Regions from separate parts of the Serratia ficaria genome, predicted to be linked through region 1. Evidence: predicted binding sites of a transcription regulator. Region 1 holds the regulator's gene; the other holds the start of a gene.
What was found. Region 1 encodes LexA, which represses DNA repair genes until DNA is damaged. Its sites were predicted from a motif close to TNCTGTATGTACATACAGNA; they were not measured.

Region 1 (7,890 bases):
GTGCACTATCTGCTGCGCCAGACTCACGAAGTGCAGCCGGGCGAAGTGTTCCTGTTCCATGCCGCGGCCGGCGGCGTCGGGCTGATCGCCTGCCAGTGGGCCAAGGCGCTCGGCGCCCGCTTGATCGGCAGCGTCGGCTCGGACGAAAAGGCCGCGCTCGCCAAACAGGCCGGCGCCTGGGCGACCATCAACTACCATAAGGAAGATATCGCCCAGCGAGTGGCCGAGCTGACGCAGGGCGAGAAAGTCGGCGTGGTGTACGACTCGGTAGGGAAAAGCACCTGGCAGGCCTCGCTCAACAGCCTCAAGCGCCGCGGCCTGATGGTCAGCTTCGGCAACGCCTCCGGCCCGGTAACCGGCGTCGATCTGGCGCTGTTGAACCAGAAAGGCTCGCTGTACGTCACCCGTCCTTCCCTCAACGGCTATATCACCAACCGCGCCGAGCTGCAGTACGCCAGCAATGAGCTGTTCTCGCTGATCGGCAGCGGCGCCATCAAGGTGGAAGTGAAGGAACAGCAGAAATTCGCGCTGGCCGACGCGCAACGCGCGCACCAGGTGCTGGAAAGCCGCAGCACCAGCGGCTCCAGCCTGTTGATCCCCTGATTACCGCCAAAAGAAAAGGGCTCCGTAAGGAGCCCTTTCTGTTACTGCGCTTTGTAGGGGTAGAGCAGAGTCCGCCAGAGACAGGGGGTTGCTTCGGCAACGCTATTATTGGATTGTCTCTCGCGGTGATGAAATCGGTCGCATCACTGCATCGGCGATTATCCTAACAGCCCCCCAACGCAAAAAACACGCTTTATGTGCCACCCGCGCGGTTAAAACTGCCAAGCTGTGATCGCCGCCGCATTAGTCATGCCGCCGTTACCTGAATTTCATCGTGACTGTCTGATTGTTCGACAAAAATCAGTAGCGCCTGATCGGGGACTTCTGCATCGAACGGTAGATCCACACGCCCACCACCGCCAGGATCAGCCAAGGCAGCAGCTTGAAAACCATAGCGAACAGCCCGCCAAGCAGCATGAAGGCCGCCGCCGCCAACAGCGCGGCCAACACGCCCAGCAGCGAAATGCCGGTCACCATCAGCATCACCACAAAGCCAACGAGAAAGAAGAGTTCTAACATGATTGCTCCTTCGCAACGCAACGTATCTGCTGAGTTATTACAAGAAGCGTGCCAGAACGGCGTAAAATATAACTCATTGAAATATTTGGATAGGCATACAGCAAGACGCTGAATGCCTGGCGAGAAAGACTAACTGTTAGTCAAATTCTTTAGGGGTTATGCCACCTCGGTACGCGGCAGGCGCACCAGATCCAGCGCCGCTTCCACTACCCGCACGTCGGCACCCGGCTTGTGGGCGTTCTCGCTCAGGTGGCGACGCCACTGGCGCGCGCCCGGCACGCCCTGGAACAGGCCGAGGATATGGCGGGTGATATGGCCCAGATAGGTGCCGTTGGACAGCTCGCGCTCGATGTACGGGTACAGCGATTCGATAATCGCCACGCTGTCCTGCACTTCGCTCCGCGCGCCGAACAGTTCGCTGTCGACCCGCGCCAAAATGCCCGGGTTCTGGTAAGCCTCGCGGCCCATCATCACGCCGTCCAGGTGCTGCAGGTGCTGCCGCGCCTCTTCCAGCGTCTTCACGCCGCCGTTGATGGCGATGGTCAGCGCCGGGAAGTCGCGCTTCAGCCGGTACACCCGCGGGTAGTCCAGCGGCGGCACTTCGCGGTTCTCTTTCGGGCTGAGGCCGGAGAGCCAGGCCTTGCGCGCATGGATGGTGAACATGTCGCATTCGCCGCGGCCGGCGACGGTGGCAATGAAATCGCACAGGAACTCATAGCTGTCCTGCTCGTCGATGCCGATGCGCGTCTTGACCGTGACCGGGATCGACACCGCATCGCGCATCGCCTTGATGCAGTCGGCGACCAGCGTCGCCTGGCCCATCAGGCAGGCGCCGAACATGCCGTTCTGCACCCGGTCGGACGGGCAGCCGACGTTGAGGTTGATCTCGTCATAGCCGCGCTGTTCAGCCAATTTGGCGCAGTGCGCCAGCGCCGCCGGATCGCTGCCGCCCAGCTGCAGCGCCACCGGATGCTCTTCTTCGCTGTAAGCCAGGTAGTCGCCCTTGCCGTGGATAATCGCGCCGGTGGTCACCATCTCGGTGTACAGCAGCGTTTCCTTGGTCAGCAGGCGGTGGAAGTAACGGCAATGACGGTCGGTCCAGTCGAGCATCGGCGCGATGGAAAAACGATTGGCGGCGTAGGTTGGGGCGTGGTTGTCTTTCGTCATGCTGGGTTACTGGCTACCTGAGTCTGTCTGGGTTCAACGAACGGCGTAGTGCCGCAAACGGCTATTATAACGACAATCGTCGCCGTTGGGAAAACCCCCGCACCGGCCGCCGCCGCCCACAGGCGGAAAAAAGTTGTGATATGCCTCTCATTTATGACCGTTCACGCCGCGATATTTGCCTTCTGGTGCGCCGTAGTCAGGGGAAAAGGGGCCAACTCTCGGCGATTCGCCGTAATCATGTTAAAATCGCTTTTTTACGTACCGGGATATTTGCGATGAACTCAACCACCCAGGAAAAGCTGCTGGCGCAGGCTGAACAGCTCTGCCAGCAACGCAATGTGCGATTGACGCCGCAACGGCTGGAAGTGTTGCGCCTGATGGCGCAGCAGCCCGGTGCCATCAGCGCTTACGACCTGCTCGACCTGCTGCGCGTCGTCGAACCGCAGGCCAAGCCGCCAACGGTCTACCGCGCGCTGGATTTCCTGCTCGAGCAAGGGTTTATCCACCGGGTGGAATCCGCCAACAGCTATGTGTTGTGCCACCATTTTGAACAGCCGATGCATACCTCCGCGCTGTTTATTTGCGATCGCTGCGGGCAGGTGACCGAACGCACCACCGAAGGCGTAGAAGATACGCTGCAAAAATTGGCGCAAGAGTCAGGGTTCGCGCTGCGCCACAGCGTGGTGGAAGCCCACGGCCTGTGCGCCGGCTGCGTTGAGGTTGAGGCCTGCGACAGCAAGCATGATTGCGGCGAACACGATCACAGCATCGCCATCAAGAAGAAATAGGCGGGATCAGGTACCTCCCTGTACCTGCGGCCATGGCGCCAAGGGGGGAAACGCCAGGCCATCAATGGCAGCTTCCGGCCGCAATCCGCAGCGGCCCGTCGCGCTACCAGCGATACTTGTTGTGATCTTCCCAGGACTTCACTTCTTTCTCGGCCGCCTCTTTCTGGTAGCCATAGCGCTCCTGGATTTTGCCGACAAGCTGTTCGCGTTTCCCTTCGATAACCGCCAGATCGTCATCGGTCAGCTTGCCCCATTGTTCCTTCACTTTCCCTTTAAACTGCTTCCAGTTACCGTCGGCTTGATCTTTGTTCATAGTCTCTCCGTTAACCTGTGGTGAATCAGTTTCAGATCCTGCTGGCCGGGCGCATTACTCAGTAATTTTTATGGTTTATATGCGCTAACCAAAGGGGCGCCGCTCCCCTGCTCACGTCGCCAGCCACATGATTAAGTATAGAATCAGATAGCGACAAATAAAAAGTAAGCAGAATTTAAATCCATTCAAACTTCGTATAACAGTAGAAAACGCCGAAAAACAGCCTGCTAACGGGTTAAGTTCGGCAACGAAAACATGTAACTAAATATGAATTAAAACATAAATAAAATTAATGATTTTGCGTCATTCAGCATCGACTATGTCGCTGAAAACCAGCTGCCGCGCACCCGGTGGCGATGCCAGATCCAACCCAGAGAGAGGCCGCGCAGCGAGAGAAAGACCGCCAGTGCCAGCCACAGCCCATGGTTGCCCAGCAGCGGCACGCTGAACAAGGTGAGCCCATAACCTGCCGCCGCCACCGCCATGCTGTTGCGCATTTCCGCGCCGCGGGTGGCGCCGATAAACATGCCGTCCAGCAGGTAGCACCATACGCCGACCAACGGCAGCGCCACCTGCCACGGCAGATAGTGATTGGCCAACGCGCGCAGCTCCGGCAGCGAGGTCAGCGCCGCCACGATCTGCTGGCCGGCAACGGCGTAAGCCGCGCCAAAGGCCAGGGCCACCAGGCAGGCCTGACGGCAGGCGGCGCGCCATATCCTCCTCAGCTGGCGGTCGTCGCGGGCGCCGTAGGCGTGGCCCGAATGCGCCTCCACCGCGTAAGCGAAACCGTCCAGCGCATAGGCGGTAAAGGTGAGCAGGTTCATCAGCACCGCATTCACCGCCACCACTTCGCTGCCAAGGCGCGCGCCAAAAATGGTCAGAGAGGCGAAGCACAGCTGCAGCAACAGCGAGCGCAGCATAATGTCGCGGTTTAGCGCCAGCAGGCGCCGCAGGTTACCGCGCCAGGCCTGCTGCAGCATCGGCGGTGAAATGCCGCGCAGCCGCATCACGCGCCACGACAGCCATAGCCCGAGCAGCAGCGTGGCGTATTCGGCGATGGCGGTCGCCGTCGCCGCCCCCTGCACGTTCCAGCCCAGCCCCATCACCAGCCAGATATCCAGCACGATGTTCAGCAGGTTGCCGACGATCAACAGGATCACCGGCGCGCGCACGTACTGCACGCCGAGCAGCCAGCCGAGGATCACCATATTGGCCAGCGCCGCCGGGGCGCTCAGCCAACGGATCTCAAGAAACAGCCGCGCCTGCCGCAGTACCTCGGCGTCGCCGCCGACGATCCCCAGCGCCGCATCAATCAGCGGCTGGCGCAACAGCACAATGGCCAGCCCGGCCAGCACCGCCAACAGCAGCGGCTGCATAAAGGCGCGCGCCAGCGCCTGCGGGTTCTGCGCCCCCAGCGCCTGTGCGGCCAAGCCGGTGGTGCTCATGCGCAGGAACAGCAACAGCATAAACAGGAAGCTGGTGGCCATGGCGCCGATCGCCACGCCGCCGAGATAGGTCGGGCTATCGAGATGGCCGATCACCGCGGTATCCACCAGCCCGAGCAGCGGCACGGTAATATTGGAAAAAATCATCGGCAGGGCGAGACGCCACAGGGCTTTATCGGTGTCGCTGGTGAAGGCGGAAAAGGCGGAGATCAGGCGCATGGTGAAATGTTCCCGTGGATACCCTTCATCTTACCAAGCTGCAGGCGTGTCGGCTGCGCATTGAAAGCGATTGGGCACGATATTGAATCAGAAATGACATCGCCCCAAAGCAGGGGCGATTTAAATCGGGGGACGACCGTTCGGGCGCGGCGGTTAAATCCAGTCGCCGTTGCGGATCACGCCGACCGCCAGGCCTTCGATGGTGAAATTCTGCTGACGCAGATCGACCACGATCGGTTGGAATTCGCTGTTTTCCGGCAGCAGTTCAACCACGTTGCCGTGTTTTTTCAGGCGTTTGACCGTGACTTCGTCCTCAATGCGCGCCACCACCACCTGGCCGTTGCGCACGTCCTGAGTCTTGTGCACCGCCAGCAGATCGCCGTCCAGAATGCCGATGTCGCGCATCGACATGCCGTTGACCCGCAGCAGGAAATCCGCGTTCGGTTTGAACAGCGAAGGATCCACCTTGTAGTGGCCTTCGATATGCTGTTGCGCCAGCAGCGGCTCGCCGGCGGCCACCCGGCCGATCAGCGGCAGGCCTTCTTCATCTTCCATCAGCAGGCGGATGCCGCGTGACGCGCCGGAGACGATCTCGATCACCCCTTTGCGCGCCAGCGCCTTCAGGTGTTCTTCGGCGGCATTTGGCGAGCGGAACCCCAGACGCATAGCGATCTCGGCACGCGTCGGCGGCATGCCCGTCTGCGAAATATGATCGCGAATCAGATCATAGACCTCTTGCTGTCTGGTAGTTAGTGCTTTCATTCCGCCCCCTGTTTGTTTATACAGTCTTGCTGTGAGTATATACAGGTAAGCGCGGATTGGGAACCGAAGAATGAATAAAAATCAGGGATTAGCGCCCCGCTCAAAGGAAGTGTTGCCACAGCACCGAGCCCCAGACGAACAGCGCCAGCAGGATCGCCAGCGACACCGCCGCCGACCCCATGTCCTTCGCCCGGCCGGAGAGCTCATGATGCTCGCTGCCGATGCGGTCGACCACCGCCTCGATCGCGCTGTTCAGGATCTCGACGATCATCACCAGCGCCACCGATCCGATCAACAAAATGCGCGCTATCGCACCCACATCCAGCCAGATCGCCAGTATGATGGCCAGCAGGGTCGCCACCAGCTCCTGGCGGAACGCCGCCTCGTGCTGCCAGGCGGCGGAAAGTCCTTTATAAGAGTAGCCGGCGGCTTTAATAATACGGGTCAGGCCGGTTGCTTGGTTCGCCATGTTTTCGGTGCCTTTCTCAGAGGTAAGTCATAATAAAAAGAGTCTAGATCAGCCAGCGTTATCGGCTCTCGGTTTTCCAACACCACAGATCTGCTACCCGGTTTCTGGTATGCTTGCGGCGCATTGCTAACAAGAGGCTTCACGTTGTTATGTCAGGTTGGCGTAAAATTTATTATAAATTATTGAATTTACCACTCAAATTGTTGGTAAGAAGTAAGGTTATCCCTTCAGATCCGGTCACGGAATTAGGGTTGGATCCCTCACGGCCGATTTTGTATGTTTTGCCTTATAATTCCAAGGCGGATTTGCTGACGCTGCGCACTCAGTGCCTGGCGCAGGATCTGCCCGACCCCCTCAACCCGCTGGAAATTGACGGCACGGTGCTGCCGAGCCACGTGTTCATTCACGACGGCCCGCGCGTGTTCCGCTACTACACGCCGAAGGAAGAGTCGGTAAAGCTGTTCCACGACTACCTGGACCTGCACCGCAACAATCCGGATCTCGACATCCAGATGCTGCCGGTCTCGGTGATGTTTGGCCGCTCGCCGGGCCGCGAAGGGCAAGGCACGCCGCATCTGCGCCTGCTGAACGGCGTGCAGAAATTCTTCGCCGTGCTGTGGCTCGGCCGCGACAGCTTCGTGCGCTTCTCCAATACCGTCTCGCTGCGCCGCATGGCCTCCGAACACGGCACGGATAAAATCATCGCGCAGAAGCTGGCGCGCGTGGCGCGCATGCACTTCTCGCGCCAGCGCCTGGCCGCGGTCGGCCCAAGCCTGCCGGCGCGTCAGGATCTGTTCAACAAGCTGCTGGCGTCCAAGGCGATCGAAAAAGCGGTCGAGGACGAGGCGCGCAGCAAGAAGATTTCCCACGAAAAAGCCCAGCAGAACGCCATCGCGCTGATGGAAGAGATCGCCGCCGACTTCTCCTACGAGACCGTGCGCCTCTCCGACCGCGTGCTGAGCTGGACCTGGAACCGGCTGTATCAGGGCATCAACGTCACCAACGCCGAACGCGTGCGCCAGCTGGCGCAGGACGGCCACGAAATCGTCTACGTGCCCTGCCACCGCAGCCACATGGACTACCTGCTGCTGTCCTACGTGCTGTATCACCAGGGCCTGGTGCCGCCGCACATCGCGGCCGGCATCAACCTCAACTTCTGGCCGGCCGGGCCGATCTTCCGCCGCCTGGGCGCGTTCTTCATTCGCCGCACCTTCAAGGGCAACAAGCTGTACTCCACGGTATTCCGCGAGTACCTCGGCGAACTGTTCACCCGCGGCTACTCGGTGGAATACTTCGTCGAAGGCGGCCGCTCGCGCACCGGGCGCCTGCTGGAACCGAAGACCGGCACCCTGTCGATGACCATCCAGGCGATGCTGCGCGGCGGCACCCGTCCCATCACCCTGGTGCCTATCTACATCGGCTACGAGCACGTGATGGAAGTGGGCACCTACGCCAAAGAGCTGCGCGGCGCCACCAAGGAAAAAGAGAGCCTGCTGCAGATGCTGCGCGGCCTGCGCAAGCTGCGCAACCTGGGCCAGGGCTACGTCAACTTCGGCGATCCGCTGCCGCTGACCGCCTATCTGAACCAGCACGTGCCGCAGTGGC
Region 2 (7,890 bases), 2.3 Mb from region 1:
GCATGATCAGAGCTCCCCGCGGCGGTGGGCGATCAGGTTGGCGAACAGGCCCGGCTGGCCGCTGAGCGAGGCGTAATCGCCCTGCTGCACGATGCGCCCGCCGTCCATCACCCAAATCTGGTCGTAGTCTTCGGTATCTTCCAGCTGATGCGTCACCAGCAGGGTGGTTTGCCGGTGCGAGGCGGCGTTCAGCGCCTGCATCACCCGCCGTTCGCTGTGGGCGTCCAGGCTGGCGGCCGGCTCATCGAGCAACAGCAGCCGGCGCGGGCCGATCAGCGCGCGCGCCACCGCCACGCGCTGCGCCTGGCCGACCGACAGGCGCGCGGCGTTGTCGCCGATCTCGGTCTCCAGCCCCTGCGGCAGGAGCGGCAGCAGTTCGCTGACGTAAGACTGTTCCACCGCCTGTTGCAGCTGCGCTTCGCTGGCCTGCGGGTGGCCCAGCAGAATATTGGCGCGCAGCGTTTGCGCCGGCAGGTGCGGATTTTGCCCGACCCAGCTCAGCTGGCGGCGCCAGTCTTCGGCGGCCAGCTCGCGCAGTTCGATGCCGTTTATCTGCAGCGAGCCGCGATAGGGCAGGAAGCCGAGCAACAGGTTCAGCAACGAGCTTTTACCGGCGCCGCTCAACCCGACCAGCGCGATGCGTTGGCCGGGTTGCAGCCTAAAGCTCAGCGGGCCGGCCAGCAGCGCGCCGTTGGGCGACAGGATCTCCAGATCGCGCGCCTGCAGCGCCAGCGGCGCATCGGCGGGCAGCGTCTGCGCGCCGTGGCCCATTTGTTCGCCTTCGGCGTCGAGGAAGGTTTCCAGCGCTTCCGCCGCGCCGACCGCCTGCGCCTTGGCATGGTAGAAGGCGCCGAGATCGCGCAGCGGCTGGAAGAATTCCGGCGCCAGGATCAGCACCAGGAAGCCGGAAAACAGCGTGACGCCGAGGCCGTAGCTGCCGAAGTTGAGTTCACCCAAATAGGAGAAACCAAAGTAGACCGCCACCACGGCGATGGAAATCGAGGCGAAAAATTCCAGCACCGCCGAAGACAGGAAGGCCAGGCGCAGCACTTCCATGGTGCGGCTGCGGAAGTCTTCGGAGGAGTCGGCGATCTGCGCGGTTTCCGCTTCCGCGCGATGGAACAGCCGCAGCGTGTCCAGCCCGCGCAGGCGGTCGAGGAAGTTGCCGCTCAGCCGCGCCAGCGCCACGAAGTTGCGGCGGTTGGCGTCGGCGGCGCCCATGCCGACCAGCGCCATAAACAGCGGGATCAGCGGGGCGGTGGCCAGCAGAATAATGCCGGCGGCCCAGTTGATCGGGAAGATAGTGATCAGGATCAGCAGCGGAATAAACACCGCCAGGTACATTTGCGGCAGGTAGCGGGAGTAATAATCCTGCATGTCTTCAATCTGCTCGACGATGACGCTGGCCCAGCTGCCCGCCGGTTTGCCCTGGATCCAGGCCGGGCCGAGCTGCTGCAGCTTGTCCAGCACCCGTTGGCGCATGCGTTGGCGGATCACCTGGCCGCAGAGGAAACCGACGCGCTCCCGCAGCCAGCTCAGCACGGCGCGCAGCGCGAAGGTGGCGGCCAGCCCGACGAAGCTCGGGATCAGCTGTTCACGCGGGGTATGTTCGATAATCAGTGCGTGCAGCAGGGCGGCCAGCAGCCAGGCCTGCGCGACGATCAACATGCCGCTTATCAGCCCCAACAGCATGGAAAGGCGCAGCCAACGCTGCGCCAACGAGCTCTGGGTTTTGAGCCAACGGGTTAACTGTTGCTGTCTGGTTTTTTTCATCAGATTTACGTCTGCGTCGCCGGCGCCTGTTTGTTACAGGCAAGGTTAACGTACTGTTAAAAAAAGTGTTTGCCTCAATCTGAGGCGAACAAGCGAAGGCTAATGTTACCTCGTCACCCGGCAGACTGAAAATAATAAAGCGGCCAAATCTTGCTATAACAGACATTCAACGAGGTTATTTTACCGCCGGACTGTCCGCCCTGGCCGCCAGTGAAGAAGATTCTGCGTCGGGCGTTCGTCCGCCGAGCGTGGGGGATAAAAAAAGCGGCTGTGGCAGCCGCTTTTCGTCGTGAGGGGACAAGACCGGGTTAGCAGACTTCCGCGTCGGCGATGCCGTCCAGATAGCGTTCCGCGTCCAGCGCCGCCATGCAGCCGGTGCCGGCCGAGGTGATCGCCTGGCGGTAGATGTGGTCCATCACGTCGCCGGCGGCAAATACGCCGGGGATGGTGGTCTGGGTGGCGTTGCCGTGAATGCCGGACTGCACCTTGATGTAGCCGTTTTCCAGCTCCAGCTGGCCGCCGAAGATGCCGGTGTTCGGGCTGTGGCCGATGGCGATGAACACGCCGGCCAGTTCCAGTTCGCGGGTCTCGTTCTCGGCCTTGGTGCTGCGGATGCGCACGCCGGTGACGCCCATTTCATCGCCCAGCACTTCGTCCAGGGTATGGTCGGTGTGCAGCACTATGTTGCCGCTTTTCACTTTTTCCATCAGCCGGTTGATCAGGATCTTCTCTGAGCGGAAGCTGTCGCGGCGGTGGATCAGGTGAACTTCGGAGGCGATGTTGGACAGGTACAGCGCTTCTTCCACCGCGGTGTTGCCGCCGCCGACCACGGCGACTTTCTGGTTGCGGTAGAAGAAACCGTCGCAGGTCGCGCAGGCGGAAACGCCTTTGCCCTTGAAGGCCTCTTCGGAAGGCAGGCCCAGATAACGGGCGGAGGCGCCGGTGGCGATGATCAGCGCGTCGCAGGTGTATTCAGCGCTGTCGCCGAACAGGCGGAACGGGCGCTGCTGCAGATCGACGCTGTTGACGTGATCGAAAACGATCTCGGTATCGAACTTTTCCGCGTGCTGACGCATGCGTTCCATCAGCGCCGGGCCGGTCAGGTCTTCGGCGTCGCCCGGCCAGTTTTCCACTTCGGTGGTGGTGGTCAATTGACCGCCTTGTTCCATACCGGTAATCAGCACCGGGCTCAGGTTGGCGCGCGCCGCGTAAACGGCGGCGGTGTAGCCGGCCGGGCCGGAACCCAGGATCAATAATTTGCTATGTTTAGCCGTGCCCATGAATAACCTCTTTTCCCACAATGGCGGACAATGAAACCGATTGTAGGGAAAACGGCGCAGTAAAAAAAGCGTCAGGCGACGTTGTTAACGATTTGTATGATAGTTGGCGCCTATTAATGCGCCGCCTGCGGATAAAGTGAGCGCCGGATACAGCAATTTAACTTATGGAAGCCTGATTGCCGCCCGCAAAGCGGGGGCGGTCGAAAACCGCGCGCTTGCCGTCTTTAGCCCATGGCGACAGGGTTTTCCAGCCAGCGATTCATAACTAAAAATGGGGTGCTGACTTTTCATGACGGTACGTTCTTCTGATTTTGCTTCTTTTACTTTGACAATCCGCTGCGCATTTGCGAAAACATCATAGGAAGAAGAAATTATCCCCGCAACGCCAGCAAATCGTACGTATTCGCGCCGCGGCGGCAACGTCGCGCGGCGGGTGAGGGGAGCGGCGCGCAAGCGTTTGCAGATTTTTTCTTCACCTTAACGTCATTGCACGCGGTGCGCAGGGTTGGACAGACAGACTGCGCAACGTCGAATGATGGTAGTGAAGAAGCACATGACAGGCATCGGGTCTTCGCTTGGAACGAACCCTTACACATTGACGTTGGCTAGGGTGTGGCAAGTGCAAGGAAGAACATAAGAGAGACAATAATAATGGCAGACAACAAGAAACGCCCGGGTAAAGATCTCGACCGTATCGACCGCAATATCCTGAACGAGTTACAGAAGGATGGGCGTATTTCGAACGTTGAGCTTTCGAAGCGCGTGGGGTTATCCCCAACTCCGTGTTTGGAACGCGTGCGCCGCTTGGAGCGCCAGGGTTTCATTCATGGCTATACCGCATTGCTTAACCCGCATTATCTGGATGCATCCCTGCTGGTTTTCGTGGAAATCACGCTGAACCGCGGCGCGCCGGATGTGTTTGAGCAATTCAACTCGGCAGTTCAGAAGCTCGAAGAAATTCAGGAGTGTCATCTGGTTTCCGGTGATTTCGACTACCTGTTGAAAACCCGCGTGCCGGACATGTCGGCTTACCGCAAGCTGCTGGGCGAAACCCTGCTGCGTTTGCCGGGGGTTAACGACACCCGTACCTACGTAGTCATGGAAGAAGTAAAACAGAGTAACCGTCTGGTTATCAAAACACGGTAAGGTGCAGGTGCAAAACCTGATTAAATTGGTTACACTCCTGTTTATTCATACAGTTTCGGCGCCGGGGAAGCTTCTCGGCGCTGTTGCTATGTCAGCTAACAGGAACCTGGAGAGCCTTTCTTGAGCCAGGAATATACAGAAGATAAAGAAGTTACCCTGAGAAAACTCAGCAGTGGCCGGCGTTTGCTGGAGGCTGTGTTGATCGTGGTGGCGATTTTTGCCGTTTACCTCATGGCTGCGCTGGTCAGTTTCAATCCATCTGACCCCAGCTGGTCGCAGACCGCGTGGCATGAGCCTATTCATAACCTTGGCGGTGGCGTCGGCGCCTGGATGGCCGATACGCTGTTCTTCACCTTCGGGGTGCTCGCTTACGCGATACCGCCGATCATGCTGGTGCTGTGCTGGGCGGCCTACCGCCAGCGCGGCAGCGGCGAATATATCGACTATTTTGCGCTGTCGCTGCGCCTGATCGGCACGTTGGCGCTGGTGCTCACCTCCTGTGGCCTGGCTGCGCTGAACGTCGACGATCTCTATTACTTCGCCTCCGGCGGCGTGATCGGCAGCCTGCTGAGCAACGCCATGCTGCCGTGGTTCAACGGCATTGGCGCCACGTTGGCGCTGCTGTGCGTTTGGGCTGCGGGGTTGACGCTGTTCACCGGCTGGTCCTGGCTGGTGATCGCCGAGAAGATCGGCGGCGCGGTGCTGGGCGTGGCGACCTTTATGACCAACCGTTCGCGCCGCGAAGACCGCTATCACGACGACGAGCGCTACCTCGACGACGAACCGGGATTGGCAGAGAAGGGCGCGACGGCGGTTGCCGCTACCGCAGCGACCGCCGCTGCAGCGGATGACGACGTGCTGTTCTCCGCGCCTTCGGTAGCCGAAACCGCCAAATCGGCGGCGGAAGACGCCGAAGACCCGCTGCTCAGCGGGCTGCGCGCCAGCGATGACGACGATATTGACGCGGCTGCGGCAACGCCGGCCCCTGCGCCTGCGCCGGTTAACGAAGCTGTCACCGCGGCGCCCGTTGTCGCCCAGGCGCCGTCGGTCACCGTGGCGCCCGCGGCCCCGGCCAAGGTCAGCCAGCATCCGATGAGCGCGCCGGCGGAAAACGCCGCGCCGCCGTTGTATTCGTTCGAGATCCCTGAAGAAACGCCGGCGCCGAAGGTAACGCGCCCGGTAGACCCTTATCAGGACGACGATGAACCGCGGCTCGGCAACTGGCAGGCGCCTGCCGCGCCGCAGCCGCGCGACCATTCGCCGTTTGACTTCTCTGCCGCCCAGAGCGACCAGGTCGACGTCAGCGGTTCGTCCGGTTTCGACGCCGCCGATGCCGCGGCAACGCCGTTCGGCAACGCCAGGCCTCAGCTGGACACCGCCGCGGCGGCCGCTGCTGCCGGCGCCGCAGCCACTACCTTTATGCCGGCCTTTACCGCCACCAGCGACGGCAACCCGCAGGTGAAACAGGGTATTGGCCCTGAATTGCCGCGGCCGAATCCGGTGCGCATTCCTACCCGACGCGAGCTGGCTTCCTACGGCATCAAACTGCCTTCGCAGCGCGCCGCCGAGCAGGATCAACGTCAGGTCGAGGCAGAACCGCAGCCGCCGATCGGCGCAAATCCGCAGGATGAAGAAGCCATGCAGGAAGCGGCGCTGCGCCAGGCGTTCGCCGAGCAGCAAAATCAGCGCTACGGTGAGGATTACCAGCAGGACGATGAAGAGGCGCTGCAGGAAGCCGCGCTGCGTCAGGCGTTCGCCGAACAGCAGCAGGCGCGTTACGGCCAGCAGCCCGAGCCTGAACCCCGGGTTCAGACCCCGGCGGCCAGCTCGGTAGACACCCGCAATGCGTTCAGCTTCTCGCCGATGGACGACCTGGTGGACGACGGCCCTGGCGAGCCGCTGTTCACGCTGTCGCCGCAGCTGGAAGAGCGCATCGAGCAGCAAAGCGAACGGGAAGACGACGTGCCGTTCGGCCAGTTTGAACCCGCAGCGCCGGCCTATCAGCCGCCGCAGCCTCAAACGCCGCCGGCACAGCAAGCCTATCAACAACCGGCTCAGCCGCAGCAGCAACCGTATCAACAGCCTCAGCAGCCGGCTCAGCCGCCATCCTATCAGCAGCCTGCAGCGCAACCGGCCCCGGCCGCACCGCAGCAGCCGGCGATGGACAGCCTGATCCACCCGTTCCTGATGCGTAACGATCAGCCGCTGCAGAAGCCGACCACGCCGCTGCCGACGCTGGATCTGCTGACCGAAGCCCCGAAAGAGGTGGAGCCGGTGGATACCTTCGCGCTGGAGCAAAAGGCGCGTCTGGTGGAGGCCAGCCTGGCCGATTATCGGGTTAAAGCCGACGTGGTGGATATTCTGCCGGGGCCGGTGATCACCCGCTTCGAGCTGGATCTGGCGCCGGGCGTCAAGGCGGCGCGCATTTCCAACCTGTCGCGCGATCTGGCGCGTTCATTGTCGACCTCGGCGGTGCGCGTGGTGGAAGTGATCCCCGGCAAGCCTTACGTCGGGCTGGAATTGCCGAACGTCAAACGCCAAACGGTGTACCTGCGCGAAGTGCTGGATTGCCCGGCCTTCCGCGACAATCCGTCGCCGCTGTCGATCGTGTTGGGTAAAGACATCTCCGGCGAGCCGGTGGTGGCCGATTTGGGCAAAATGCCGCACCTGCTGGTCGCCGGTACTACCGGTTCCGGTAAGTCGGTCGGGGTCAACGCCATGATCCTGAGCATCCTGTATAAGGCCACGCCGAAAGAAGTGCGCTTTATCATGATCGACCCGAAAATGCTGGAGCTCTCGGTCTACGAGGGCATTCCGCACCTGTTGACCGACGTGGTGACCGACATGAAAGACGCCGCCAACGCGCTGCGTTGGTGCGTGGGCGAGATGGAGCGCCGCTACAAGCTGATGTCTGCATTGGGCGTGCGTAACCTGGCCGGCTACAACGAGCGCGTCGATCAGGCTGAAGCCATGGGCCGACCGATCCCGGATCCGTTCTGGAAACCGACCGACAGCATGGACATCACGCCGCCGGTGCTGGAGAAAGAGCCGTATATCGTGGTGATGGTCGACGAGTTCGCCGACCTGATCATGACGGTCGGCAAAAAGGTCGAAGAGCTGATCGCCCGTCTGGCGCAAAAAGCGCGTGCGGCGGGTATTCACCTGGTGCTGGCGACCCAGCGTCCGTCGGTGGATGTGATCACCGGCCTGATCAAGGCCAACATCCCGACCCGGATCGCCTTTACCGTATCCAGCAAGATTGACTCGCGTACCATCCTCGATCAGGGCGGCGCGGAATCGCTGCTGGGGATGGGCGACATGCTGTATCTGGCGCCGAACTCTTCGATCCCGGTGCGTGTGCATGGCGCCTTTGTGCGCGATCAGGAAGTGCACGCGGTGGTCAAGGATTGGAAAGCGCGCGAACGGCCCCAATATAAAGAGGGGATCCTCAGCGGCGGAGAAGACGGCGAGGGCGGTGCAGGCGGCGGCATGGAAGGCGATGAAGAGCTGGATCCGCTGTTTGACCAGGCGGTGGAGTTCGTGGTGGATAAACGCCGCGCCTCTATCTCCGGCGTTCAGCGTCAGTTCCGCATCGGCTATAACCGCGCCGCGCGCATCATCGAACAGATGGAAGCGCAGGGCATCGTCAGCGAGCAGGGGCACAACGGCAACCGTGAGGTGCTGGCGCCGC

Region 2: the regulator LexA is predicted to act here: its motif matches at 4,235-4,254, upstream of CKW09_RS08685 (DNA translocase FtsK 4TM domain-containing protein).

The regions. Positions count from the first base shown of each region.
Region 1 covers NZ_LT906479.1:4,730,104-4,737,993, forward strand. Annotated here, with positions in the region: gene CKW09_RS22115 (quinone oxidoreductase) at 1-603, shown strand, start outside; gene pspG (envelope stress response protein PspG) at 904-1,122, opposite strand; gene dusA (tRNA dihydrouridine(20/20a) synthase DusA) at 1,279-2,289, opposite strand; gene zur (zinc uptake transcriptional repressor Zur) at 2,565-3,077, shown strand; gene CKW09_RS22135 (CsbD family protein) at 3,181-3,390, opposite strand; gene dinF (MATE family efflux transporter DinF) at 3,708-5,054, opposite strand; gene lexA (transcriptional repressor LexA) at 5,208-5,816, opposite strand; gene CKW09_RS22150 (diacylglycerol kinase) at 5,917-6,285, opposite strand; gene plsB (glycerol-3-phosphate 1-O-acyltransferase PlsB) at 6,435-7,890, shown strand, end outside.
Region 2 covers NZ_LT906479.1:1,821,640-1,829,529, forward strand. Annotated here, with positions in the region: gene cydC (heme ABC transporter ATP-binding protein/permease CydC) at 1-4, opposite strand, end outside; gene cydD (heme ABC transporter permease/ATP-binding protein CydD) at 7-1,773, opposite strand; gene trxB (thioredoxin-disulfide reductase) at 2,082-3,053, opposite strand; gene lrp (leucine-responsive transcriptional regulator Lrp) at 3,705-4,199, shown strand; gene CKW09_RS08685 (DNA translocase FtsK 4TM domain-containing protein) at 4,320-7,890, shown strand, end outside.